3 regions of the Vibrio coralliirubri genome follow, and region 2 is predicted to be linked to each of the others. Evidence: predicted binding sites of a transcription regulator. Region 2 holds the regulator's gene; each other region holds the start of a gene.
The links. The regulator PurR, encoded in region 2, represses purine synthesis genes. The targets are predictions, from matches to a motif close to TNANGNAAACGTTTNCNTNA.
Positions count from the first base shown of each region.

Region 1: a site for PurR is predicted at 3,000-3,019, ahead of purE (5-(carboxyamino)imidazole ribonucleotide mutase). Genes of this name have one in related genera too.
Region 3: a site for PurR is predicted at 3,280-3,299, ahead of OCV20_RS03500 (NCS2 family permease). Genes of this name have one in related genera too.

Region 1 covers NZ_AP025470.1:3,627,003-3,632,344, forward strand. Annotated here, with positions in the region: gene OCV20_RS16420 (gamma carbonic anhydrase family protein) at 1-210, shown strand, start outside; gene OCV20_RS16425 (DUF1488 family protein) at 207-476, opposite strand; gene aroE (shikimate dehydrogenase) at 494-1,324, opposite strand; gene hemF (oxygen-dependent coproporphyrinogen oxidase) at 1,400-2,317, opposite strand; gene tsaC (L-threonylcarbamoyladenylate synthase type 1 TsaC) at 2,337-2,894, opposite strand; gene purE (5-(carboxyamino)imidazole ribonucleotide mutase) at 3,090-3,575, shown strand; gene OCV20_RS16450 (5-(carboxyamino)imidazole ribonucleotide synthase) at 3,581-4,711, shown strand; gene OCV20_RS16455 (DNA topoisomerase family protein) at 4,816-5,342, opposite strand, start outside.
Region 2 covers NZ_AP025470.1:1,263,452-1,268,793, reverse strand. Annotated here, with positions in the region: gene cmoM (tRNA uridine 5-oxyacetic acid(34) methyltransferase CmoM) at 1-209, opposite strand, end outside; gene elyC (envelope biogenesis factor ElyC) at 325-1,176, shown strand; gene torR (two-component system response regulator TorR) at 1,343-2,056, opposite strand; gene torD (molecular chaperone TorD) at 2,342-2,989, shown strand; gene purR (HTH-type transcriptional repressor PurR) at 3,305-4,309, shown strand; cyclic di-GMP riboswitch class I at 4,480-4,565, shown strand; gene OCV20_RS05950 (TfoX/Sxy family DNA transformation protein) at 4,693-5,283, shown strand.
Region 3 covers NZ_AP025470.1:717,908-723,249, forward strand. Annotated here, with positions in the region: gene OCV20_RS03490 (DUF3332 family protein) at 105-644, shown strand; gene OCV20_RS03495 (aminoacyl-histidine dipeptidase) at 782-2,254, opposite strand; gene OCV20_RS03500 (NCS2 family permease) at 3,320-4,609, shown strand; gene gpt (xanthine phosphoribosyltransferase) at 4,694-5,158, shown strand; gene frsA (esterase FrsA) at 5,248-5,342, shown strand, end outside.

The DNA of each region.
Region 1 (5,342 bases), 1.3 Mb from region 2:
GATGGCGTGATTATCCAAAAAGAAGTGATGATTGGTGCTGGTAGCTTGGTGCCACCAAACAAGGTACTTGAAAGCGGTTATCTCTATGTAGGAAGCCCAGTAAAACAAGCACGCCCATTAAATGATAAAGAGCGTGCTTTTTTACAGAAATCAGCTGACAACTATGTTCAGAATAAAAATGACTATCTAGATTCTGCGCTTCCAGTCTAAAGCGCTTTGATCTGAATCCGATTAGAGGAGTCATACTCCTCTTCTTCTATTAACTCTTCCGCTAGCTCTTCAATATCGAAACGTAACTCTGAAAAGATAACTAAAGCTTGATCGCCTTCTTCTATATCTCTTCCTGCCAGTTGTGATAATTCCTCAATAGACATGACACATTCAATCAATGCGCCCGACTGTTGTGCTGGGAAGGTGATTGTTCGACTCTCTTCATCCCAATCTTGGATATCAGGAAATAGAATTGATTGATTCATTTTTTATAAACACCCCATTACATCTCTAGATTTTTACGTAATTCTCTTAAAATCTGTTTTGTTCCCGGACGAAGACCACGCCAAAGCATAAAGCTTTCTGCTGCCTGCCCCACTAGCATACCCAAACCATCATAAGCAGCATGAACACCATTATCTAATGCCCATTGATTGAATACCGTCGTTCCAGATCCATAAACCATGTCATAAACGGCGCTAGTAGAATTGAAAATCACCTCAGACACTTCAGGAAGCTGCCCACTTAGACCAGATGAGGTCGAGTTAATAATGACATCAAAGCCTTCACTAACATCACTTAGCCCCATCCCCTTGATGTTCCCATGCGACGAAAACATCTCAGCCAATAGTTCTGCCTTTGAACTGGTTCGGTTAGCAATCACCAGCTGTTGTGGCTTTTGGTCGAGAAGAGGTTGAATCACTCCTCTCGCAGCACCACCAGCGCCAAGAAGAAGAACACGTGCTCCTTTTAGCGTGACTTGATGTTGAAGCAGGTCTTGAACTAAACCCTCACCATCGGTGTTATCACCAATGATCTCTCCGTCATCTAACTTCTTAAGGGTATTTACGGCACCAGCTAGTTCAGCTCTCTCAGTTAGGCGATTGGCAAACTGGTAGGCATCTTCTTTAAAAGGCGCAGTGACATTACATCCTCGACCACCTTCGCTGAAAAAGGCTTTGGCAGCAGTGATAAATTGACCATGCTCTGGCTGTAATGCTGTATAGGTAAGCTGTTGGTTGGTTTGGCGAGCAAATAATGTGTGAATGAATGGCGATTTGCTTTGCCCAATAGGGTTACCGAAAACGGCATAACGATCTACTTGCTGTGTCATATCCTTACCTAACAGAAATAAAAAAGGGTCATCTATATAGATGACCCTATCACTATCCCTATAAGGAAGGAAGAACTACCAAACTCGAGGCTTTAGGTAGTCGCTATAAAGCAGAGCTTCTGGTGAACCCGCTTGTGGTTCGTAGCGGTATTCCCAGCGAGCCAATGGCGGCATCGACATCAATATAGACTCTGTGCGACCACCGCTTTGTAGACCAAATAGGGTGCCACGGTCATAGACTAGGTTAAATTCAACATAGCGGCCACGACGGTATAGTTGGAAGTCACGCTCACGTTCGCCATAAGGTGTCTCTTTGCGTCGTTCTACAATTGGTAAGTACGCCGCAGCAAAGCCCTCACCGACCGCCTGCATGTAAGCAAAGCTCTTATCGAAGCCCCACTCATTTAAGTCATCAAAGAACAAACCACCCACACCACGTGTTTCATCTCTATGTGGAAGATAGAAGTACTTATCACACCATTCTTTGTGCTCTTGATAAACATCGTCACCAAATGGCGCACAAAGATCTTTGGCTGTTTGATGCCAAGATTGGCAGTCTTCGTCGACAGGATAAAATGGCGTTAAGTCAAAACCACCACCAAACCACCAAATCGGGTCTTCCCCTTCTTTTTCTGCTATGAAGAATCGAACGTTCGCGTGTGAGGTTGGGATATATGGGTTTTTCGGGTGTATAACTAATGAAACCCCCATCGCCTCAAACTTACGTCCGGCCAATTCAGGGCGATGAGCTGTAGCTGAGGCAGGCATAGCCTTACCCGCTACGTGAGAGAAGTTAACCCCACCTTGCTCAAATACCGCACCGTTGGTCATCACACGAGTTCGACCACCACCACCCAGGCGCTCGCCAGGTTCACGCTCCCATGCATCTTCTTCAAACAGTGCAGTACCATCAGCTTGTTCAAGCTGCTGGCAAATCGAATCTTGTAGGCTCAGTAAAAACTGCTTTACTGCTTCTTTATCAATTGCTGACATCTTTCTTCCTCTGCAGGGTTTAACCCTGTCTTAATATTTTCGACGTTTTTGCATCTCTAATTTCGCTTGGCTTCTCACGGCCACCCGTTTGACCTTCTAAAATAGCCACCAAATGTTGGCCAAGTTGCTGCTGAACTTCTTCAGTCGTCATACAAGGCGGCTCGCCGGTCAGGTTAGCACTGGTAGAGGTTAACGGCTTACCAAACTCATTACACATTCTTTGAACCAAAGGGTGATCAGTCACTCGTACCGCGATGGAATCAAACTGACCACTTACCCAGTCAGTAACTTTGCTGCTGGTTGGCATGATCCAAGTGACAGGACCTGGCCATGTCGATTTCACTGTTGCCAACTGTTCTTCCGTCAATTGGCTTTCATCAATGTAAGGTAACAGTTGCTCGTAACTCGCAGCAATTAAGATCAACCCTTTCTCGATCGGTCGTTGTTTTAGGTCGAGTAATTTCTTGATGGCTTGTGGATTATCGGGATCACAACCGACCCCAAAAACGCCTTCGGTCGGGTAAGCAATGACTTCACCTTGTTGTAATGCCTGCAAAGTATGTTGAAAGTTATCCACGGGTTGCCTCATTAATTCAGTTATCTAACTCACTAAGTGTACAAATTATCATTCACTGTGACTAAAGCTATTTGTTTATAAAATGTATCAATTAACAACTTAGACTGACGCAAACGTTTTCCTTAAGCAATTTTACCCGTATAATGCGCGCAAAATATCTAATCACTAATTAAATCGTACCTGAAGGAGTTTGAGATGACTGTCGGTATTATCATGGGTTCTAAATCTGATTGGCCAACAATGAAGCTAGCTGCAGAAATGTTGGATCAGTTTGGCGTGGCGTACGAAACAAAAGTGGTTTCTGCTCACCGCACACCTCAGTTGCTTGCAGACTACGCAACCAGTGCGAAAGAGCGCGGTATTAAAGTGATTATTGCTGGTGCTGGCGGTGCAGCGCACCTTCCGGGCATGGCTGCTGCTTTCACAAGCGTACCAGTTCTGGGTGTTCCAGTTCAGTCTAAAGCACTGAAAGGCATGGACTCTCTGCTTTCTATCGTGCAGATGCCAAAAGGTATCGCGGTAGGTACTTTGGCTATCGGTGAAGCTGGCGCTGCCAATGCAGGCATCCTAGCGGCTCAAATCATTGGTACACACAATGAAGAAGTAATGGCAAAAGTAGAAGCGTTCCGTTCTGAGCAAACAGAAACGGTTCTAGCTAATCCAAACCCTGCAGAGGACTAATTTCAATGCATGTTCTTGTGTTAGGCGCGGGCCAACTTGCTCGCATGATGTCCCTAGCTGGGGCACCGCTGAATATTGAAATTTCTGCTTTTGATGTTGGCAGCAAAAATATTGTTCACCCATTAACGCAAGCGATTATGGGCAACGGCCTAGAAAATGCGATTGAGCGTGCGGACGTCATTACTGCTGAATTCGAACATATTCCTCACGATGTACTTGAGGTGTGTGAACGCAGCGGTAAGTTCTTACCGACAACAGAAGCAATTAAAGCCGGCGGTGACCGTCGTCTTGAAAAAGCCCTGTTAGACGAAGCAAATGTGAAAAATGCCAAATACTACGTGATTAACTCTCGCGAAGACTTTGACACTGCGATCGCTCACGTTGGCTTACCAATGGTATTGAAGAGCACACTGGGTGGTTACGATGGCAAAGGTCAATGGCGCTTAAAGACATTAGACAATGTTGACGCGACTTGGACAGAAATGGCCGAGTGCATTGCCGCAACAGACAACCAAGCGATTGTGGCTGAAGAGTTTGTTCCGTTTGACCGCGAAGTATCACTGGTTGGTGCTCGTGGTACCAATGGCGAGATTCAAGTGTATCCACTGGCTGAAAATGTTCACACCGACGGCGTGTTGAGCTTATCGACAGCGATTGATGACATTGAACTGCAAGAGCAAGCGAAAGCCATGTTCACTGCCATTGCTGAGCGCCTAGATTACGTTGGTGTGCTAGCACTTGAGTTCTTTGATGTTCAAGGTTCACTGCTGGTTAATGAGATTGCACCACGTGTTCATAACTCGGGCCACTGGACGCAACAAGGCGCAGAGACTTGTCAGTTTGAAAACCACCTGCGTGCAGTGTGTGGCATGCCACTAGGCAGCACTAAACTGATTCGTCCAACCGCAATGATCAACATTCTTGGTGAAGATACTCTTCCTGAAGCAATTCTTGCTCAAGGTGGCTGTCATGTTCATTGGTATGGCAAAGAGAAGCGTGCAGGTCGTAAGATGGGCCACATTAACGTGAGCGCTGACTACAACGCAGAGCTGCAAAGAGCGTTGTACTCACTGGCAGACATTCTTGATAAGCAAGCCTACCCAGCTGTGCATGAGTTTGCTGAGCAGATGAAGTAAGCCTACATTGGCTTATTGATATAAAAATTCATTGGATATAGAAACGGCGCTCATTGAGCGCCGTTTTTTTATTTCTGATCAGTCACTTACTGCGACTAGTATTACTACTGAGATTGAATGTGATGACACTTGCGATCAGCACATTGCTTCTTAGTGCCACTGGCCGTTTTCTTCTCCAGTAACAGTGGGAACTGGCACTGTTCACAGCGACCTATAACAGGTGGCTGATTAACGGCAAACTTACACTTAGGGTAGTTATCACACGCATAGAAGGTTTTACCATAGCGAGATTTACGCTCAACCAAGTTGCCTCGACCACACTCAGGGCAGGCAACAAGTGGCTGTTCTTCAGGTTGTTCTTTCGGTTGATCCAAAGATTCGATGTGATTACACGTTGGGTAACTACTACAACCAATGAACATCCCAAAGCGACCTTGCCTTAATACCAATTCGTTTTGGCATTTAGGACACGGCACGCCCAGCTCTTTCACCACATGACCATCATTTTGATGAAGAGGCTTAATGTAATCACAGCTCGGATACTGCTTACAGCCTAAAAATGGGCCGTGCTTACCATGGCGAAGCTGAAGCTCCCCACCACACTGTGGACATGGTTCATGCTCTAACGCAT
Region 2 (5,342 bases):
TGCCCAAGCGACGCAATTTTTTGCGACATCTGCGCAAGTCCGCCTCCAGCATCAAGCACATGCAGCGGCGAAGCTGATTGCTCAAATTTGCTCAAAGCTTGTTCTAAATCTTCCCATACGATGATCTGACGGATCTCTCCTTTGTCAGAGCCGTAAATATTTTTTGCAAATTTGTGGGCAATATCGTCGAAATTACGGTCTTCAGTCACGGCTACTTGAGTTATTATGTCCTATCGTGCCTGCTATTCTGTCACAGGAATTTCAGGAATAAAGAGGCGATGTCTCTTTTTACTACTAAGTGATGTTTTTTCGGACTATTCGGATATGTTTGAGCTGAAAAAAGTAGTGTCTTCGCTATTGATGCCACTGCCAGCAATGTTAATTCTCGCTTTTCTGGGTTTAGCCCTAGTGATGTTTACTACCAAAAGGAAGACTGGTTGCCTAATCACCCTTTCAGCCCTATGTGGTATTTTCCTAATCGCTTTCCAACCAGTTTCTAGTCAACTTTTAATGCCAATGGAAAGGCAACACACCGCATTTTTACCTGTCGATGAAACCGTCGATTACGTGATGGTTCTCGGAAGTGGTCACGTCGTAGACGACCAAATTCCACCGACATCAGAACTTAGCCGCACCGGCCTGATGCGTTTAAGTGAAGGGATTCGTATTCTACGTCTTTACCCTGGTGCAAAACTCATTTTGTCTGGCTATGGCGCAGGCACTGAAGTAAGTAACGCAAGAATGATGGCTAAAGTTGCATTAGCACTTGGCGTAGCAAAGCCCGACATCATTCTGCTTGAAACAGCAAAAGACACCTGGGAAGAAGCCCGCCAAGCCGCTGCGTTCGTTAAGAATAAAAGAATGGTGTTGGTGACTTCAGCGAGCCATATGACTCGCGCACTGAACGAATTCAATTCAGCTGGCATGAAACCACTACCTGCACCAACCAACTACCTTGCACAAGAAGGTATTGTTGAGCCTTGGAACAAGTACATGCCAAAAGCTCTTTACCTTGAGCAGACTGAGCGTTACTGGCACGAAACCATGGGATTGGTTTGGCAAAGCCTGCGTGATTGGCTAGATACAAGCAATGACATTGTCGAAGAGCCGGTTATTCCAGAAGCTTCCAGCTTAGTTGAAGATGACGGTGAGGTTTCTGCGGCTCAGCCTCAGTAAACCCACTGAATCTTTAAACTCATACTGAGCAGACTGAGTCGGCAAGTATTTTTAGGTTCTCTGTTCGTTAACAATGAACGCTAAGCAATAAAAAAGCCGAGACATCAATGATGTCTCGGCTTTTTACGTTTAAATGTCGTTGTTGATTAATCACTCCCGAAGGAAATCAATCACCAGCGAACATGTAACCTTCACCGTGAACCGTCACAAAAATTTGTGGGTTCTTAGGATCGAACTCCATTTTTGCACGCATACGACGAATCAGTACGTCGATAGTACGGTCATTAGGCGCGTCCACTCGGTGGCTGATCATATTCAGAATACGTTCGCGGCTTAATACTTGGTTAGGGTAAGAGGACAAAGCCACTAGCAGTTCGTATTCTGCTTTGGTCAGTTTCACCGGTTCGCCGTTTTTGCTTAACGCACGACGAGGAATATCAAATGTCCACTCACCAAAACGAACCACAGACTCATCTGATGTTTCTTCTACTGCGCCCGCAGCTGTTTTACGAGCGGCAGAGATACGCCAAAGTAGGTTTTTTACTCGAACTAATAACTCGCGAAGTTCGAAGGGTTTAGTAACGTAATCGTCAGCGCCCATTTCAAGGCCTACGATTTTGTCGATGCTATCCGTGCGTCCAGTAACTAAAATAATTCCAATGTCTGATTGACTGCGTAATTCGCGAGTTAGCATCAATCCATCTTCGCCTGGTAAGTTGATGTCCAGCATAATGAGGTCAACGTTGTTTTCTTCTAACACGTTTCTCATTTGAGCGCCGCTTTCTGCTTCGCTCACTGTGTAACCCTCGTTCTGGAAGTATCCAACCAGTTTACTGCGGGTTACCACATCATCTTCTACGACTAATACGTGATAGCTCATCTACACCACTTTTCTTATTTAATAGTTTCAGTGACTATTCTATTCATAACTAGTAACAATTCTAGTGGTACAGAAGATAAAAGCCAGAAACATGGATTTTTTTTGATACAAGACAATCTTAAACCTTGCTATTTATCGTCCATCGCAATTCAATATAGGCATTACTACTAACGAGTAACTTTGCGTTTCGCAAATAACCTTGTTATTCAGCCTTGGTGTGCTTATGCCCAAGTGACTTCAAGATGTATATAAGCAACATCACAAGACTAAGTCAGGATCTAACAAATGAAAGATACGAAAGCGTTCAACGAGCAAAGAGCAGAAATATACTGGTGGCTATCAAGCTTATTTGCCAAAGAGCTCACTCAAGAAGAACTCGATCACTACCACTCTGTTGAAATTCGTTCTTTCCTAACTGGTTTAGGCGAAAATGAAACACTAAAGCCAGCGATTGATAAGTTAGTGGATGCGCTGAACCGTCTACAAACACGTGAAGATGCCCAGCTAGAACTGTCTGCAGACTTTTGCGACCTTTTCTTAAAGACAGATAAACACGGCGCTCTTCCTTACGCTTCTATGTATATCGGCGAAACTGGCCTTTTGAATGATAAGCCAGCAAAAGATATGGAAGAGATCATGGCTAAGCACAACTTAGTTGTGAACCAAGATCTAAAAGAGCCAGCAGACCACATTGCTATCGAACTCGATTTCCTTGGTAACTTGATCATTCGTTCAAACGAAACGGATATTGAAGAAGAGCTAGAGAATTCATTTGCCGTTCAACAGCAGTTTATCGACCAACAACTGCTGACTTGGGTACCAAAGTTCAACGTGAAATGTCATGACGTTGATGAATTCGGTTTCTACGCTAGTGTCTCATCTTTGCTACTCGCATTCTGTCAATTAGACACTCAATATTTAGCTGGTGAATAGCTTATTGGATGACTAGGTAAATAAATTCAGTAGAATGTGACAATTCACCCGGATTTCTGGGTGAATTTTATTGCGAGTAGTTTCTAGTCAGTCTAAAATTGTGACCGCAAACGATAAAATATGAAACATTCACGAAATGCTATGCTTATTAAAGTTCAGAGCATTTCGGTGTTAAGACAAGCCGCTCAATAGCGGTTTTTTGTTTTTTAGCACTTTAGTACCCAAAGAGCCCTACAAATTTAAGCTCTTAGTTAGGTAGCTTAACGGCTACTTTATTCCGTACTTTGGGAAAGTAGCTTCTAATAGGATAAAACCATGGCCACTATAAAAGATGTCGCTCGCTTAGCCGGCGTATCAACAACAACCGTTTCTCACGTAATCAATAAAACTCGCTTTGTTGCAGAAGCAACTCAAGAAAAAGTAAACAAAGCCGTAGATGAACTGAACTATGCACCAAGTGCTGTTGCTCGTAGCTTGAAATGTAATACAACACGCACTATCGGCATGCTAGTGACTCAATCAACTAACCTATTCTTCTCTGAAGTTATCGATGGTGTTGAGAGCTACTGCTACCGTCAAGGTTACACTTTGATCCTGTGTAATACGGGCGGTATCTATGAGAAGCAACGTGACTACATTCGAATGCTTGCAGAGAAACGTGTAGATGGCATCTTAGTTATGTGTTCTGACCTAACTGAAGAACTAAGAGAGATGTTAGACCGTCACGCTGACATCCCTAAAGTTATCATGGACTGGGGCCCTGAGAGCTCTCAGGCTGATAAGATCATCGATAACTCTGAAGAAGGTGGCTACCTAGCGACCAAATACCTTATTGAACGCGGTCACTCTAAGATTGCATGTTTAAGTGGCCACTTAGACAAAGCAGCATGTGTTGAACGTATTGCCGGTTACAAGCGTGCACTTAACGAAGCTAAGATTTCTGCCGATGAAAATATGATCATCGAAGGTAACTTCGAGTGTGATACGGCTGTTCTTGCTGCAGAACAAATCGTTGAGATGGAAGATCGTCCAACGGCGGTATTCTGCTTTAACGACACAATGGCACTCGGCTTAATGAGCCGCCTGCAAGAAAAAGGCATTCGCATTCCAGAAGATATCTCAGTGATCGGTTACGACAACATCGAACTGGCTGAATACTTCTCTCCGCCGCTAACGACCGTTCACCAACCAAAGCGTCGTGTTGGTAAGAATGCATTCGAAATTCTATTAGAGCGCATCAAAGACAAAGACCACGAAAAACGCGTCTTCGAAATGCACCCTGAAATTGTTGAACGAAGTACAGTTAAAACGTTAAATTAATTGATAATTCGAGTTTAATTTCATCAAGCGCACCTTTAGGTGCGCTTTTTTTATCAGCAACTATAATGAACCCAGATGCACAACGGAAAGATCATTAATTGAAGCAATATCACATTTTGAAATATCAACTGTGAGCTTCATTCAACAAAAACTTTATTCTATTCAATCAGTCACGCACAGGGCAAACCACTCGAAAGAGTGAGACGCAAAGCTTCCGGCCTAAACCACTCGTTGGTATGGTAGCGGGGTTACCGATGGCAAAATGCAGTAACTACTAATAATTTAGTAATTTACGGCTTATTGACAATTTAATTGCAACATTTTGCTAATCTCTCGGACCTGCTTATTTGGTGGCGTAGTTCAAATACACCGAGATAAATAACATGGATAAACCGATACTAAAGGACTCGATGAAGTTATTTGAGTCCCTAGGAAAAATAAAATCACGCTCAATGTTTGGTGGCTTCGGTCTTTTTGCTGATGACACTATGTTTGCTCTGGTTGTAAATGACCAGTTGCACATACGCGCAGACAAAGGCACAACGAAACAATTCGAACAACAAGGGTTTCAACCGTACGTCTACAAAAAACGTGGTTTCCCTGTCGTTACTAAATATTTCGCTTTACCTGAAGGCCTCTGGCAAGACCAAGAGAAAATCTTGCAGCTTGCAACCACGTCTCTAGGTTTTGCTAAAGAAGAAAAAGCTGAGCAGTCTTCTGCTAAGCCGACCCGACTCAAAGATCTGCCTAATCTTCGACTCGCTACCGAGCGTATGTTGAAAAAGGCAGGGATCGATTCTGTAGAACGTTTATATGAATCTGGCTCTGTAAACGCATTTAACGCCATCAAAGAATCGCATGCGTCTTCTGTCAGTATTGAACTACTTTGGGCGCTAGAAGGCGCGATCAATGGTACACATTGGTCTGTTATACCGCAGCAGCGTCGCGAAGAGCTTATCAATCGCGTCAATTAACATTGTCAGTACAATCTCTATACACAACTAAGCCGCATTTACTGCGGCTTTTTTTATAT
Region 3 (5,342 bases), 550 kb from region 2:
AATTTTCTGACAATACATTGATTTAGCGCTGATATTTGTTATTCAGTTCGTTGGTATTATCCACCGCCATTTTTTGGCGGCCAAATTCAAATATTGAGATCAAAATGAAAAAAACAATTTCAAAAGTTGTAGCACTAGCAGTGGTATCTGTTGCTTTATCTGGCTGTGTTGGTAGCAACGCAGTAACGGGTTACCTAATGAAGTTCAACATCAAGGCTGTTGATAACCGTTACGCTCGTGGTGGTTTGAACATGCTACTTGCACCTGCATACGGTCTAACAGTTGCTGCCGATTACCTAGTATTCAACTCACTAGAGTTCTGGACAGGTAGCAACCCACTAACAGGTGCTCCGCACATCTTTGATACTAAGACTGATACTTACCTAGACATCAACCACCAACTTGATCCGTCGCTAACGGAAGCGCCTGTTGGTCCTATCACGAGTGCAGATGTGATCGAAAAAGGTCAAATGCAGCAGATTGATGAAAACACGATCCAAATGGACATTACTTACCAGTCTGGTGAGCGTGCGACGTTAATCGGTGTTCGTGATGGCGAGATGGTGACGTACTTCATCGATGGCGAAGTTGTGGCACAAACTTCAATTGATGAGCTAGAAAGCTACGCGGCTTCACGCGCTTAATTGCTTCTTTAGTCACAAATAGTCGATTACAAAGATTAGATACAAAAACAGGTACTCATTGAGTACCTGTTTTATTTTGTGTCGATAAACGGTGTTTACTGTAAACACCATTTACTGAACAAACATAGCTTATCGAATTAAGCTTTTTCTGGGATCGCTTCAAGCAATGCAACCATTTGGTTCCAGAATAGCTCAACGGTGTCGATCTTCACTTTCTCATCAGGAGAGTGCGGGAACTTGATGGTTGGGCCGAAAGAAACCATATCCATGTTCGGGTAAGGTTCTTTGAATAGACCACACTCAAGACCAGCATGGATAACCATGATGTTTGGCTTGTGACCGTAGATACCTTCGTACATGTCGCGGAATATATGCATGATTTCTGAATCTGCGTCTGGTTTCCAACCTGGGTAAGCACCAGAGAACGCGATGTTAGCGCCTGCTAGTTCAGCAACAGAGTGAAGCATGCTTTCTACTTGTGAGCGACCTGAATCGATAAGAGAGCGGATCAGGCAAAGCACTGTGATTGAGTTCTCTTCTGTTGTGATAACACCTACGTTTAGAGACGTTTCCACAACACCTTCAATCTCGTCACTCATACGAATCACGCCGTTTGGACATGCGTTAAGTGCCGCGATAAAGCGAGCTTGGTCTGCAGCCGCTAGAGCGCCCATTTCAACAGAAGCTTCTTCATTGAAAGTCACGATGCTGTCTTCTACTTTACCGAGCTCTGTTGAAAGCAGCTCAGTGTAGTAGTTGTATAGTGAAGCCAGTTTTTCTTGGTTTGCCGCAGGAACAGCAACCGTTACGAAACCCTCACGAGGGATCGCGTTACGAAGGCTACCACCTTTGAATTCGACGATGCGAAGGTCTAGCTCTTTTGCGTGACCCGCTAGGAAGCGAGCAAGCAGTTTGTTTGCGTTTGCACGACCTGTGTGGATGTCACAACCAGAGTGACCGCCTTTTAGGCCTTTTAGCGTTAGCTTACGTGTTACGAAGTCAGCTGGAATCGCGTTACGAGCAATTTCAAATGTCATTGCGCCGTCGATACCGCCAGCACAACCCATGTACACTTCGCCTTCTTGCTCTGAATCGGTGTTAAGAAGGATATCGCCTTCTAACCAACCCGCTTCAAGACCGAAAGCACCTGTCATGCCTGCTTCTTCATCTACTGTTAGTAGAACTTCGATAGGGCCGTGTTGGATTTCGTTTGAAGCAAGAACCGCTAGGCACGAAGCCATGCCCATGCCGTTATCAGCGCCAAGCGTTGTGCCTTTAGCTGTAACCCACTCACCATCAATGTATGGTTGGATTGGATCTTTAGCGAAGTCATGAACTGTGTCTTCGTTCTTTTGTGGAACCATATCGATGTGAGCTTGTAGCACCACACCTTTTTTGTTTTCCATACCCGCCGTTGCAGGCTTTTTGATGAATACGTTGCCCGTTGGGTCACGACGTACATCTAGGCCTTGCTCTGTTGCCCAAGCAATAATGTATTGAGCAAGCTCTTCTTCATGCTTAGAAGGGTGTGGGATTGAGCAAATCTTATCGAAGAACTGCCAGATAGGGGCAGGGGATAATTTACTGATCTCAGAATGGAATTCAGACACGGATGACTCCTTTTTTATTTGATAACCATATATTTAGGTTTTGTATGGGTGAAAACCTAGAACAAAAATCTAAAATATGGGTCTGTTTTGATGGCAACAGCATACCACTTGAGCGTTTTGACGAGTAGCGGTTCTAAACCTCAAATAGCTCAAATTTTGAAAGCGATCTTGTCCACCTGATCACAATTAAGCGCCTTGATGCTTATAAATGGCGCAAGCAAACGTTTGTTTAATTCTATTCTGTAATTTAATTACGAAAATAAGTTTGCAAAATAACCGCAAATGGCAAAAAGTGTGACGTATAGCAAAAAATACTTGTAATCTTTTTTCTTTAGGGTATATTAATAACCAACTTCTGAGATGAAGAGTAAATGCTCAAAGGATGAGTCCGTTTTATCGCCTCCAAGGAACCGAGAAATCAAATTCGTTTTTTATTGATTTATTAAGGTGATAGTTATGAAAGGTTTACCATCTGCAATGTTCTGGATTAACAGCTCTGTTTACACTAGCAACTTTGCATACCCTACAAGCTTTGGTTACTAATACCGTAAGCATGTAACTCGAACAGTTTTGTTCACCCCTATATATTGGAATTCTTTTACAGCCCTTTTGGTTGACAGATTCTACCGCCACTCAGTTTTGAGTGGCGTTTTTTTTGCCTGCTACTTTTCCCAAACCGCTTTCGCTTGTCACTTTCCATGCAGTTCTGCGCGGTTGTTTTTTAAACGCCGAAATATCAATTTGCGCCTTATTACTGATCCTGTTGAAAAATACATAACTATTGTGGGTTTGAATTCAGAATTTACTGGCTAGATTCTCAATAAAAATAACCGATGGTAGAAAAAACAACCAACTAATTTTACTGAATGCATTGTTATTAATTTGTTGTTTTTAAAAGATATTTTACGCTGATGTTTTTATTTTTAATCGCTTTGTTTCATACGGCATTCTGATAAATATCGATTAGAGCCTTAATTCTATCTGGAATTTGTTATTTGATAACTTTATAATCCACAGCCAATCGATTACGCAACCGTTTACTTTTTACCCTTATAGGATTCGATAATGTTCGAAAAGCTATTCAAACTCAGTGAAAATGGCACCAATGTGCGCACTGAAATCATCGCAGGTCTAACAACCTTCCTAACAATGGCTTACATCATTTTTGTAAACCCAATGATTCTAGCTGATGCTGGTATGGACCATGGCGCTGTATTTGTAGCAACCTGTTTAGCGGCTGCTATTGGCTGTTTCATCATGGGCTTTGTTGCTAACTACCCAATTGCTCAAGCTCCAGGCATGGGTTTGAACGCATTCTTTACCTACGCTGTTGTAATGGGTATGGGTTATACGTGGCAAGTTGCTCTGGCAGCGGTTTTCGTATCAGGCGTAATCTTCATCTTCTTAAGTATCTTTAAGATCCGTGAATGGATTATCAACTCGATCCCTATGTCTCTGCGTGTTGGTATCTCTGCAGGTATCGGTCTTTTCCTAGCGTTTATTGCTCTTAGCAATGCAGGCATCGTTGTTTCTAACCCAGCAACTAAAGTTTCACTGGGCGATATTACCGCGATTGCTCCTATCCTAGGCTCACTTGGTTTCTTCCTAACAATTGCTCTTGTTCACCGTGGCGTGAAAGGCGCAGTAATGATTGCGATTCTAGCTATAACAGCTCTTGGCATTGTTATTGGTGACGTTCAATACGGCGGCATCATGTCTACACCACCAAGCCTTGCACCTACATTCATGCAGCTTGATTTCTCTGCTGTATTTGAAATCGGTATGATTTCAGTGGTATTCGCATTCTTGTTCGTCGATTTGTTCGATACAGCGGGTACTCTGGTTGGTGTTGCAACGAAAGCAAACCTAATCAAAGAAGACGGCAAACTACCGCGCTTGAACAAAGCACTGCTTGCTGACTCTACAGCAACATCTATTGGTGCACTGCTAGGTACTTCAAACACAACGTCTTATGTTGAGAGTGTTGCGGGTGTTGCTGAAGGCGGTCGTACCGGTCTAACGGCTGTTGTTGTTGGTATCTTATTCCTACTGGCTCTTTTCTTCTCGCCACTTGCAGGTATGATTCCGGCTTACGCAACATCAGGTGCACTTTTCTATGTAGCAATTCTGATGATGTCTGGCCTAGTTGGCATTGATTGGCGTGATCTTACGGAAGCAGCACCAGTCGTGGTAACATGTCTGCTTATGCCGCTGACGTACTCTATCGCTGAGGGTATCTCACTAGGTTTCATCGCTTACGCTGCAATTAAGCTGCTAAGTGGTAAAGGTCGCGACGTTTCACCTGCTGTGTGGGTAATGTCGGTTATCTTTATTCTTAAATACATTTTCGCTTAATCGTCTAGATTTCTGCTTAATCGCTGAAGAGGCTATGTTTGAGATAGCCTCTAATAACATGACAAAATTATTAGGTTTTATACTATGAGCAACAAATTCGTTATCACTTGGGACAACATGCAGACTTACTGCCGTCAACTTGCTGAAAAGCAAATGCCAGCAGAGCAGTGGAAAGGCATCTGGGCTGTAAGCCGTGGTGGTTTGGTTCCTGGTGCAATCTTGGCTCGTGAGCTAGGTATTCGTCACGTAGATACGATTTGTATTTCTAGCTACGACCACGATCACCAACGTGATATGACAGTAGTTAAAGCACCTGAAGGTGACGGCGAAGGCTTCCTAATCGTTGAAGACTTGGTTGATAGTGGTGACACTGCACGTAAGCTTCGCGAAATGTACCCTAAAGCGAAACTGATCGCTGTATGTGCAAAACCATCTGGTGCTGATTTGCTAGACGAGTACATTGTTGATATCGCTCAAGACACATGGATTGAGCAACCTTGGGATACTAGCCTAAGCTACGTTGAGCCAGTAAATCGCAAGTCAAAATAAGCGTAAACTTAGTTTTTTGAGAAATGACCCTTTATAGGGTCATTTTTTTTTATATTATTAGTGACAACCATTTCTTATTAAGTATCCCAATGTCTGAACCAGAAGAAACGAGCTCGAACCTTTCGGAAACTTTGTTTGTAAAGCACAAGCAGGCGAAAGAGACCTCAATGTTGACACAATACAT